DNA from 3 places in the Pedococcus sp. P2_F6 genome. Region 1 is predicted to be linked to each of the others. Evidence: riboswitches for the same ligand, from Rfam matches in the RefSeq annotation. Region 1 holds a riboswitch; each other region holds the start of a gene.
The links. A riboswitch is a leader RNA that binds a small molecule or an ion and turns the genes downstream of it on or off. The one in region 1 is predicted to bind S-adenosylmethionine.

Region 1 (3,266 bases):
GGGGTTTCGCCGAGGACGACGAGATCTTCAGCCAGGTGCGGCCCAAGATCGAACAGGCGCTCGCCGAGGCCACCGGCAACGGCGTCACCGACTCCCACCAGCTCGAGCAGGTCATGCGCCGGGCGATCGGTGGCTGGGTCGGCGGCAAGATCCGCCGGCGCCCGATGATCATCCCGGTCGTCATCCAGGCCTAGCCTGCGCCTGCTCCACCCGAGAAGGGCGCGCTTCACCCGAGAACCGTTTCCGGGTGAAGCGCACCTTTATCGGGTCACCCGATAAAGGTGCGGCAGGTGGGGCTCGGGTATGCCGCGGGGGCGGCTACCAGGGGCGCGCGAGGTCGAGCGCGCGCGGGTCGCCGACCGGCAACCACCCCTGCGGTCCGTTGACGTAGTCGGCGCGGGGTCCGTGCTCGGCGAGCTCGGCCACGGCTGACAGCAACCGCTCGACGTGCTCAGCGGTCGTGGCCAGCCCGACACTGGCGCGGACGGCGGTCGTGGACCCGACGGCGTGGGGGTCGTCGAGCAGGGCGTCGACGCACAGGTGCGCACAGAACTTGCCGTCCCGGACCCCGATGCCGTGCTCGGCCGACAGGGCCGCGGACACCAGTGACGAGTCGACCCCGTCGATGGTGAAGGTCGCCACGGCAACGCGCTCGTGGTCCGGGCTGAAGAGGGAGTAGGTCTGCACGCCGTCGATGGCGGCCAGACCGTCGAGCAGACGCTGGCCCAGCGTGCGCTCGTGCTCCTCCACCGCGTCCGCGTGCGCCCGCAGGGCATGGCACGCGGCAGCGAGGGCGATCGCGCCGATGACGTTGGGACTGCCGCCCTCGTGGCGTGCGGCCCCCTTCTGCCACACGACTGCGCGCTCGGTCACGGACTTGGTGGCGCCGCCGCCGGCGAGGTAGGGCGCCGCAGCGTCCAGCCAGTCCGCCCGGCCTGCCAGGACTCCCGTGCCGAACGGTGCGTACAGCTTGTGGCCGGACAGCACGGCGTAGTCGACACCGAGGTCGTCCAGGTCCACGCGGCGGTGGGGGGCGTACTGCGCGGCGTCGAGGACCACCCTCGCGCCCGCCTGGCGGGCGATCGCCGCCAGCTCGCGGACCGGCCAGATCTCTCCCGTGACGTTGGAGGCGCCGGCGAGCACGACCAACCGGTGGCGGCCGGGGTGGTCGCGAAGCGCAGTCCGCAGGAGCGCCCTCGCGTCGCTGATGCTGCCGGGGACCGGAAGCCGGTGGGTGCGCTGGTGGGGCCACGGCAGAAGCGCGGCGTGGTGCTCGGACTCGAAGACGAAGACCTGCGTGTGGCGCGGCAGACATCGCGCCAGGAGATTGAACGAGTCGGTGCTGTTGCGGGTGAAGACGACCTCGTCGCCCTCGCGTGCCCCGACGAACGACCGCACCTCGGCCCGCGCCTGCTCGTACCAGGACGAGGTCACCCGGGAGGCCCAGCCATTGCCGCGGTGGACCGAGGAGTAGGTGCGCACCGCCGTGTCGACGGCCTTCTTGACGCTGACCAGCGCCGGCGTGGACGCCGCGTGGTCGAAGTTGGCGTAGTCCACGGCCCCGTCCAGCGTCGGCACGAGCAGCGACTCCGACACGACCGCGGGCAGCGGGCCGACCTCGCCCAGTGACCGGGCATCGGGAACAGGGCGGAGGTGGCTCTGGGTGCGGGCGTGCGCGAGGGGGGCGCTGCGACGGAAGGCTGGTGGCGGGGTGCTCGCGATCGACATGGGTAGAGCTCCTGGTCCGGGTGGGACCCGAGAGCTCCCGAGTCCGCGCTTGCCGGCTGCGGGTGCAGTCGGCCCGGTCGTCACCCGGAGCACCCCACCGCGGAGGAGGGTTGCTGGTCAGCAAGCCGGGGCTGTGCGCTGACACTCATGACCTGTCGTCGAGGGTAGCGGCACGGGTCAAGCGGGATCCAGCACGTGGGCGTGGGTTCCCGCGATCTGAGATGGCGGAAGTCCGTGACCGCCAGGTGGCCGGAGGCAGGGCCGAGCGATCTGGCGGGGCGGGTCGGCATCGCCGTCCCCACGCGACCCTTCCCCCTGTGCGCGCCTGTGCCGACGACCACTGCTGGTCGTCGGCACAGGCCCCGCCAGACGCAAGGCCCAGCGTCCCACCGGGCGTGCGCCCTGGTAAGGGCTACCTGCCCTTCGTACCCGATCGGGGAGGGCAACTCGGCCGTTCGGGCCAGGGCGATCCGGACACATTGCCTGCGGGTGGAACGCGTGTGACGCGTGTGTCCCGTGTGACCTTCGCGTAGCCTGCGGAGCATGGCGACACGTCCGTCCACACCAGCACGATCAAATGCAGGGTCGCGCTCGTCGGGGAGCCGGGGCACCGCAACACGCCCCGCCAACCGCAAGAGCAGCACACCCCGCAAGTCCCCCGCGCGTGGCAAGGCCAGCGGTGGCGGACTGCCGCTGCCCCTGCGCGCGGTCCGCGGCACCTGGATGGGCATGGCACACGTGGCCGGCGGCGCGGTGCGCCGGGTCGGCACCAGCGCCCGTGAGCTCGAGCCCGAGCACCGACGTGACGGGCTCGGCTTCTTCCTCATCGGAGTGTCGATCCTCGTCGCCGCCCGGGAGTGGTGGGCCTTCGAGGGCGCCCTCGGCGACGTCGTGCACGCCGTCGTCGCAGGCACCTTCGGACGCGTCGCCTATGCCGTGCCGCTCGCCCTGCTCTTCCTGGGCATCCGCTTCCTGCGCGCGCCGCAAGAGGACTCGGCCAACTCCCGCCTCGGTGTCGGCCTGGGCGCCCTCGCCTTCGCCGCCTCGGGGTTGGCCCACGTCGCCGCCGACATCCCCACCCCACCCCAGGGCGCCGACGGGATGCGTGACGGTGGCGGCATCATCGGGTTCCTGGCATCCAGCCCGCTCGAGGCCGCGGTGTCGGTCTACGGCACCGTGCCGATCCTGTTGATGCTGGGCTTCTTCGGCCTCCTGGTGATGACCGCGACGCCCGTGCACATGGTCCCCACCCGCCTCGCCGAGCTGCGCGACCACCTCCTCCACCGTGGGACGGTCGACGCCGGGAAGGACCCGCTCGCCGACGCGGTCGAGGACAAGCCCAGGCGTCGTCGCCGCGTGATCGACCCGGAGGGTCCGCTCGAGGGGGACGAGGCGTTCGAGCAGGCCGCTCTCGTGGCACCCGACGGTCGGCGGTTCCGCCCCGGCGAGAAGCGCCCCACCTCGCCCGGCGTTCTGGCCCCTTCGGCGACTGCCGAAACCACCTCGCCCGCCAAGGGCCCGGCCATCGAGGTCAAGGC
Region 2 (3,266 bases), 950 kb from region 1:
GCGTCACGAGTTCCCGCCCAGGGCCACTGGCTTCTGAGTGGCGTGCTGCGCCGGTTGGACGCAGGCTGGGGGAGCGCCGGGAATCACCGGGGCACCCAGGTCGTTTGAACCGTGTCCGGGCCATCGTGGTGCCCGGAGCCTGCGCCTTCGAACAACGGGAGTCTGACCATGGCCATGACCCGCTTCGGTGCCCTGCGCACCATCGCCACCGCAGTCCGCACCGCGACCCGTCCGGGATCGCCCGCGCTGGGTGAACGCCTGATGAGCCTGCCCCGGCTGTTCCGGGCCACCTTTCGCGGCGAGTATGCCGGGACCACCCGCGGTCGGCTCCTGATGGTTCTCGGCGCGGTGGCCTACGTCGTGTCGCCCATCGACCTGATCCCCGAGCTGGCGCTGTCCGTCTTCGGCCTCGCCGACGACGCGGTGGTGGTGTCGTGGATCGCGGCGACCGTCGTCAACGAGACCGAGTCGTTCCTGGCCTGGGAGCGCACCACGCCGGCGAGGGCGCACGAGACCGTCGAGGGCGACGTCGTCCGCTGACTCCAGCACGTCCTCATCCGCTCGGTCGGGGTGTGTCGAGGGCGTGGCGGGCCGTGAGGACGCCATTGCTGCGCCGTGGCGGCGCGGAGCAGCCCCACCCCGTCGGCGTGGGTGCGCCTGTCCACAGGGCTGGCTCCGGCCCCTGACCCGAAGGCCCCCGGGAGGCCAGCGTTGGCCCATGAGCCAGATCAGACTGCGCGGCCCGGCCGATGTCGTCGCCGTGCTGCCCTACCAGCTCGGCTACCACCCCCAGGACTCGATCGTGCTGGTCGCCCTCCACGGTCGCAGCGTCGGGTTGATCGAGCGGATCGACCTGCCACCACCCCAGGACGCGGAGCAGGTCGGCCGCGTCCTCGTGGCTCCGCTGCTGCAGGACCGGCCCGAGGCGGTCATGCTCGTCGGCTACGAGACGGCGGCGGGTTCGAGCCGGCCCGGTCTGGACGCCGTGCGTCGCCTGGCGACCGAGGCCGACCTCGAGGTCCTGGACCGACTCGTCGTCCGCGACGGGCGCTGGTTCGCCATCGACTGCGCCGACGGATGCTGTCCGGCCGAGGGCGCGCCGGTCCCGGAGGCGGCCGACACCCCCGCCGTGGCCGAGTACGTCGGGCTCGAGATCGCGCCCCTCCCGGGTAGGTCCGCGATCGCGGACCTCGTCGCCGCGGACCCAGTCCTCGCCGAGGCGGTGGCAGCAGAGCTGGGTAGCGGCTCGGAGCCCGAGTCGGGACGCCTCGATGCTGCCCGTCGGCTCGAGGCGCTGTCGCGCTGGTCGGTGGTGTGCGACGTGACCGGTGGCGCGCCCGAGGTCGCAGAGCTCGGGCCCGCCGAGGTCTGCCTGCTCGTGCGCAGCCTGGAGGACCTCGCGCTGCGCGACGGACTCGTGGCCTGGCTGTGCCCTGGTGCCCTGCCCCTGGACTCCCTGTCGCCGGACCTCGTCGACGCCTTGCGCTGCACGCTGCCGGCTCCCACCTGGCACCGCAGCCCGGGGGCAGGGCCGTCGGCCGGGGCCGGTCGCCGTCTCCTGGCGAGGTTGCAGTCCCTGGTCAGGTCGGTCCCCGACGACCACGCGGCTCCGGCGCTCACCGTGCTCGCCAACTGTGCCTGGTGGCAGGGCGACGGCGCGTTGGCCCGGACCTGCGTGGACCGGGCGCTCCGGGCGCGCCCCGACTACCGGCTGGCGCAGCTGCTCGAGCGCATGCTCGACCTCGGCGTGCGTCCCGGCAGCCACGGCGCGCAGCGCGCGGCCGAGCTGCGGTCGGGCTGACCCAAGTGCTCGCGCGCAGCTCGGCGGGGACGACGCGTCCATCGTGCGGACGCCGCGGACACGCCGACGGCCTCCTCGTATGATGGTCGCCAGGTCATGAGTCCCAGCACCAAGCCCCGGCTTGCTGGGCGGCAACCCTCCTCGCGGTGGGGTGCCCCGGGTGAAGACCCGGCCGACCCTGACCTGGGCGGCAAGCGCGAGCGCCACAGGAGCAGTTTCGATGACCACGACCTCCCCACCACGAGCGACGTCAGGTGCCTGGCGCGACGGTGACCCGGTCGGTCGACGCCAGTTCGTCGACCTCGGCGCGGTCGAGCTCGAGCGCGGTGGCGTCCTTCCCGGGGTGCGGGTGGCCTACGAGACCTGGGGTGAGCTCAGCGCCGCGGGTGACAACGCCATCCTCGTCGAGCACGCCCTCACCGGTGACAGCCATGTCGAGGGACCGACCGGTCCTGGTCATCCGACGCCGGGCTGGTGGGACGGGCTGATCGGCCCCGGTCGGCCGCTCGACACCGACCGCTACTTCGTCGTTGCCGCCAACGTCCTGGGCGGCTGCCAGGGGAGCACCGGCCCGTCCTCGCCGGCCATCGACGGTGCCCCGTGGGGGAGCCGCTTCCCCTTCGTCACCGTGCGTGACCAGGTGCAGACCGAGGCCCTGCTCGCCGACGTCCTCGGCATCGACCGCTGGCACGCCATCCTGGGTGGCTCGATGGGCGGGATGCGGGTCCTCGAGTGGGCGGTGACCCACCCCGAACGGGTCGCGACGGCCATCGTGCTGGCCAGCACGGCATACGCCACGGCGGAGCAGATCGGCTGGTGTCAGGCGCAGCTGTTGGCGATCCGCGCGGACGGCGACTTCCACGGCGGCGACTACTACGAGCGCGGCCCCGGTCCCGAGACCGGGCTCGGGATCGCGCGGCGGATCGCGCACGTCACCTATCGCAGCGAGCTCGAGCTGCACGAGCGCTTCGGTCGCGAGCCGCAGGAGGCGGAGGACCCGTTGGGCGGTCACGGCCGCTATGCCGTCGAGTCCTACCTCGACCACCACGCCGGCAAGCTGGCCGGACGATTCGATGCCAACTCCTACGTCGTCCTCACCGAGGCGATGAACTCCCACGACGTCGGACGAGGCCGTGGGGGAGTCGCCGCGGCGCTCGCCAGGATCTCCGCTCAGGTGGCGGTGGTCGCCGTCGACTCGGACCGGCTCTACCCGCCGCGGCTGTCCCGAGAGATCGCCGACGCCGTCCCGGCGGCCCAGCTGCACACCGTGCACTCCGACTACGGCCACGACGGGTTCCTCATCGAGATCGAGCAGGTCGGGCAGATCGTGGCCCGGGTTCTCGCAGGCCCTGCCTGACGGGGGGATTTCCGGTACGGTCGGGCCCAGCGGCTGCCGTCGCCTGGTGTGCCCCGGGTCCACCACCCGGTCGCACCGCTACTCGGTCAACTGAACGTAGGAGGTCCC
Region 3 (3,266 bases), on a different contig from region 1:
GCTGGGACGTCTCGGGAGTCGTCGAGGCGGTCGGCCCCGACACCCCCGAGTGGGCCCCCGGCGACGAGGTGATCGCCTACGCCCGCAAGGACTGGGTGCAGGGCGGCACCTTCGCCGAGCTTGTCACCGCGCCCGTCCGCACGGTCGCCCGCAAGCCGAAGTCCCTCGACTGGCACCAGGCGGCGGGCCTCCCGCTTGCCGGCCTCACGGCATACCAGCTGATCGCTCGGCTGGGACTCAAGGATGGCGAGACGGTCCTCGTGCACGCCGCCGCCGGTGGAGTCGGTCTCTTCGCCGTGCAGATCGCCCGAGCTCTCGGCGCGCGCGTGATCGGCACCGCCTCCGAGGGCAACCACGAGTTCCTGCGCGGGCTGGGTGCAGAGCCGGTGACGTATGGCGCGGGGCTGGCCGAGCGCGTACGTGAGCTGTCGCCCGACGGCGTGGACGTCGTGGCCGACTTCGTCGGCGGGGTCCTGGACGTCACGCAGGCCGTTCTCGCCGACGGTGGACGGCACGGGTCGATCGCCGACGGCACCGTCGCCGAGGCCGGTGGCATCGCCGCATGGGTGCGGCCCAACGCCGAGGACCTGACTGCGCTGGGCGACCTCGCCGACGCGGGTCGGCTGACCGTGCCGGTGGCCGACGTGTTCGCGCTCGCGGATGCGGCTGAGGCGTTCGAGCTGAGCCAGACCGGGCACGTCCGCGGCAAGATCGCCATCGAGGTCAGCGTCTGACGGACCCTGGCGGGCCCCCGCCACGCATATGACGCCTGTCCAAAAGGGCGCCCGCGCAACGGATTCCGTGCGTGGGCGCTCTTTGTCGTCCCACCATGCGAGAGGCATATCCTACTTATTTGATAGGCAATGAAGGAACCGCTACCTTCGACGTAGGTCATGAGCTCCAGTGACAAGCCCCGGCTCGCTGGACGGCAACCCTCCCACTCGCGGTGGGGTGCTCCGGGTGAAGACCAGGTGGCAGTCGAACGACCGCCGCAAGCGCGAGGCTCGAGCCTCATCCGAGGACGGAAACCCATGAAGGACAACGGATCCAGGCAGGCAGCCGATCGCTCCTGCCGACCCGTCCTGCGCAGGCACATCGACCTGCTCAGGGTTTCCAGCGCGCTCTGTCGCCCCTGACGCGCGCCCTCGTCGTTCGTCGGCTTCAGCCGGTCTCTGACCTGCGCTCGTAGGTCTGTTCGGCACCTGCTGCCTCGAAACCCATTCTCCTCCAACGGTTCTGCGCCTCGGCGCGGGACCGGCGATTCCCCTTGCCCGAAAGGATCCACCCATGGCTGTCATTGCCACGATCTCCAGCAGTCCCTCCCTCTCCTCCAAGACCGACGCCGTCCTCTCCGACATCGCGAGACAGCTCCAACGCGCCGGCCACGTCGTCGTCCCGATCGTGTTGCGGGACCTGCCGGCCGGCCCACTCCTGCGCGGGGACGCCCATGACCCCGACGTGGCCCGCGCCGTGGCTGCGCTCGAGGCGGCAGACGCGGTCGTCGTGTCCACCCCGGTCTACAAGGCGGCCTACGGCGGCCTGCTCAAGACCTTCCTCGACCTGCTGCCGCAGTTCGCGCTGCGGGGCAAGGTCGTCCTGCCGGTGGCCACCGGCGGCACGCCCGCCCACGTGCTGGTCGTCGACTATGCCCTCCGCCCCGTCCTGGCGAGCCTGTCGCCGAGCAGCATCACCCCGGGCTGGTTCGTCCTGGCCGACCACGTGAGGCTCGTCGACGGGGGTGAGGCCTTCCTCGACGAGGCTGCCCTGCGCCCGCTGCGCGAGGTCACGACCGTCTTCCTCGACACCGTGGCAGGACGCTCGCTGGTCACCGCGGGTGCCGTGCTCCGCGAGGCGGTGGCCTGATGCGCACGATCCGTGGTTCCTTCACCGCGAGCCGGGCGCTGGTCGCCTCGCTGGCGGCGGCCCTCCCACTCGTCCTGGTGTCCGGCTGCTCGCTCCCGTCGAGCGAGGCCAGCACGTCCGCGAAGGACAAGGGGCCGGTGACCATTCGCTACCAGGGGTGGGCCAACTCGGTGTCCCTACCTGAGCTCGCCTCCGACCTGGGCTACTTCCCCACCCTCAAGCTCAACTGGGTCGGCAACACCACGAGCGGTCCCCAGGACATCCAGTCCGCGGCCACGGGGCAGACCGACTTCGGCGGTGCGTTCTCCGGCGCCGTGGTCAAGCTCATCAGCGCCGGCGCCCCGGTCAAGGCCGTCATCAACTACTACGGCGAGGACGTCAGGACGTTCAACGGCTTCTACGTCAAGGACGACAGTCCGATCCGGACCCCGCACGACCTGATCGGCAAGAAGGTCGCTGTCAACACCCTGGGGGCGCACGCCGAGGCGGTCATCGACACCTACCTGAAGAAGAACGGCCTCACGCCGGCGCAGATCAAGCAGGTGCAGCTGGTCCCGCTGCCCCCGAACGACACCGAGCTGGCCGTTCGGCGTGGGCAGGTCGACGTCGGCACCCTCTCGGGGGTCCTGCAGGACCACGCCATCGCCACGGGTGGGCTGCGGTCGCTGTTCAGCGACTACGAGCTGTTCGGCGCCTTCAACGGTGGTCAGTACGTCCTGCGGGACGACTTCATCGCCAAGCATCCTGCGGCAGCCAAGGAGTTCGTCACCGGGGTCGCCAAGGCGATCGAGTGGGAGCGCACGAGCCCTCGCGAGACCGTCATCGCGCGGTTCAGCACCATCATCGAGAAGCGTGGTCGCAACGAGAAGACCGACAACCTCAAGTTCTGGAAGAGCGTGGGAGTCGCCAGCAAGGGCGGCGTGATCAGCGACCAGGACTTCACCCGCTGGGAGCCGTGGCTCGTCGACAGCGGGGTCCTCAAGCAGGGCGCGCTCAAGCCCCGCGACCTCTACACCAACGACTACAACGGGCTCGCGTCGAAGGCGTCCTCATGAGTGCCCACATCGAGCTGCGTGGCGTGACCAAGGAGTTCGCGCTCCGCCCGACCAGGGACCAGCCGCAGGCGCGCACGCTGGTCGCGCTGGAGGACGTGTCGCTGGAGGTGCCACGCGGTGAGTTCCTCACGCTGGTCGGACCGAGCGGGTCGGGCAAGACCACCTTGCTCGACCTGCTCGGCGGGCTGAGCCGCCCCACGAGCGGCAGCGTCCTCGTGGACGGCGCCGAGGTGACCGGTCCCGGTCTCGACCGGGGCATCGTCTTCCAGCAGTACGCCCTGTTTCCCTGGCGGACCACCCTCGCCAACGTGACGTTCGGCCTCGAGCAGCGGGGACTGAGTCGCCGCG

Region 2: linked by a shared signal. The riboswitch ahead of metX (homoserine O-acetyltransferase MetX) and the one ahead of AC1DWP_RS00505 (aminotransferase class V-fold PLP-dependent enzyme) in region 1 are both predicted to bind S-adenosylmethionine.
Region 3: linked by a shared signal. The riboswitch ahead of ssuE (NADPH-dependent FMN reductase) and the one ahead of AC1DWP_RS00505 (aminotransferase class V-fold PLP-dependent enzyme) in region 1 are both predicted to bind S-adenosylmethionine.

What each region holds. Positions count from the first base shown of each region.
Region 1 is NZ_JBFUEZ010000001.1:107,204-110,469, forward strand. It holds gene AC1DWP_RS00500 (ribonuclease J) at 1-194, shown strand, start outside; gene AC1DWP_RS00505 (aminotransferase class V-fold PLP-dependent enzyme) at 319-1,728, opposite strand; SAM riboswitch class IV at 1,769-1,881, opposite strand; gene AC1DWP_RS00510 (FtsK/SpoIIIE family DNA translocase) at 2,272-3,266, shown strand, end outside.
Region 2 is NZ_JBFUEZ010000001.1:1,052,544-1,055,809, reverse strand. It holds gene AC1DWP_RS05000 (EcsC family protein) at 1-37, shown strand, start outside; gene AC1DWP_RS04995 (YkvA family protein) at 169-540, shown strand; gene AC1DWP_RS04990 (DUF4192 domain-containing protein) at 719-1,801, shown strand; SAM riboswitch class IV at 1,894-2,004, shown strand; gene metX (homoserine O-acetyltransferase MetX) at 2,022-3,158, shown strand.
Region 3 is NZ_JBFUEZ010000003.1:98,616-101,881, reverse strand. It holds gene AC1DWP_RS08415 (NADP-dependent oxidoreductase) at 1-734, shown strand, start outside; SAM riboswitch class IV at 890-1,004, shown strand; gene ssuE (NADPH-dependent FMN reductase) at 1,288-1,863, shown strand; gene AC1DWP_RS08405 (ABC transporter substrate-binding protein) at 1,863-2,918, shown strand; gene AC1DWP_RS08400 (ABC transporter ATP-binding protein) at 2,915-3,266, shown strand, end outside.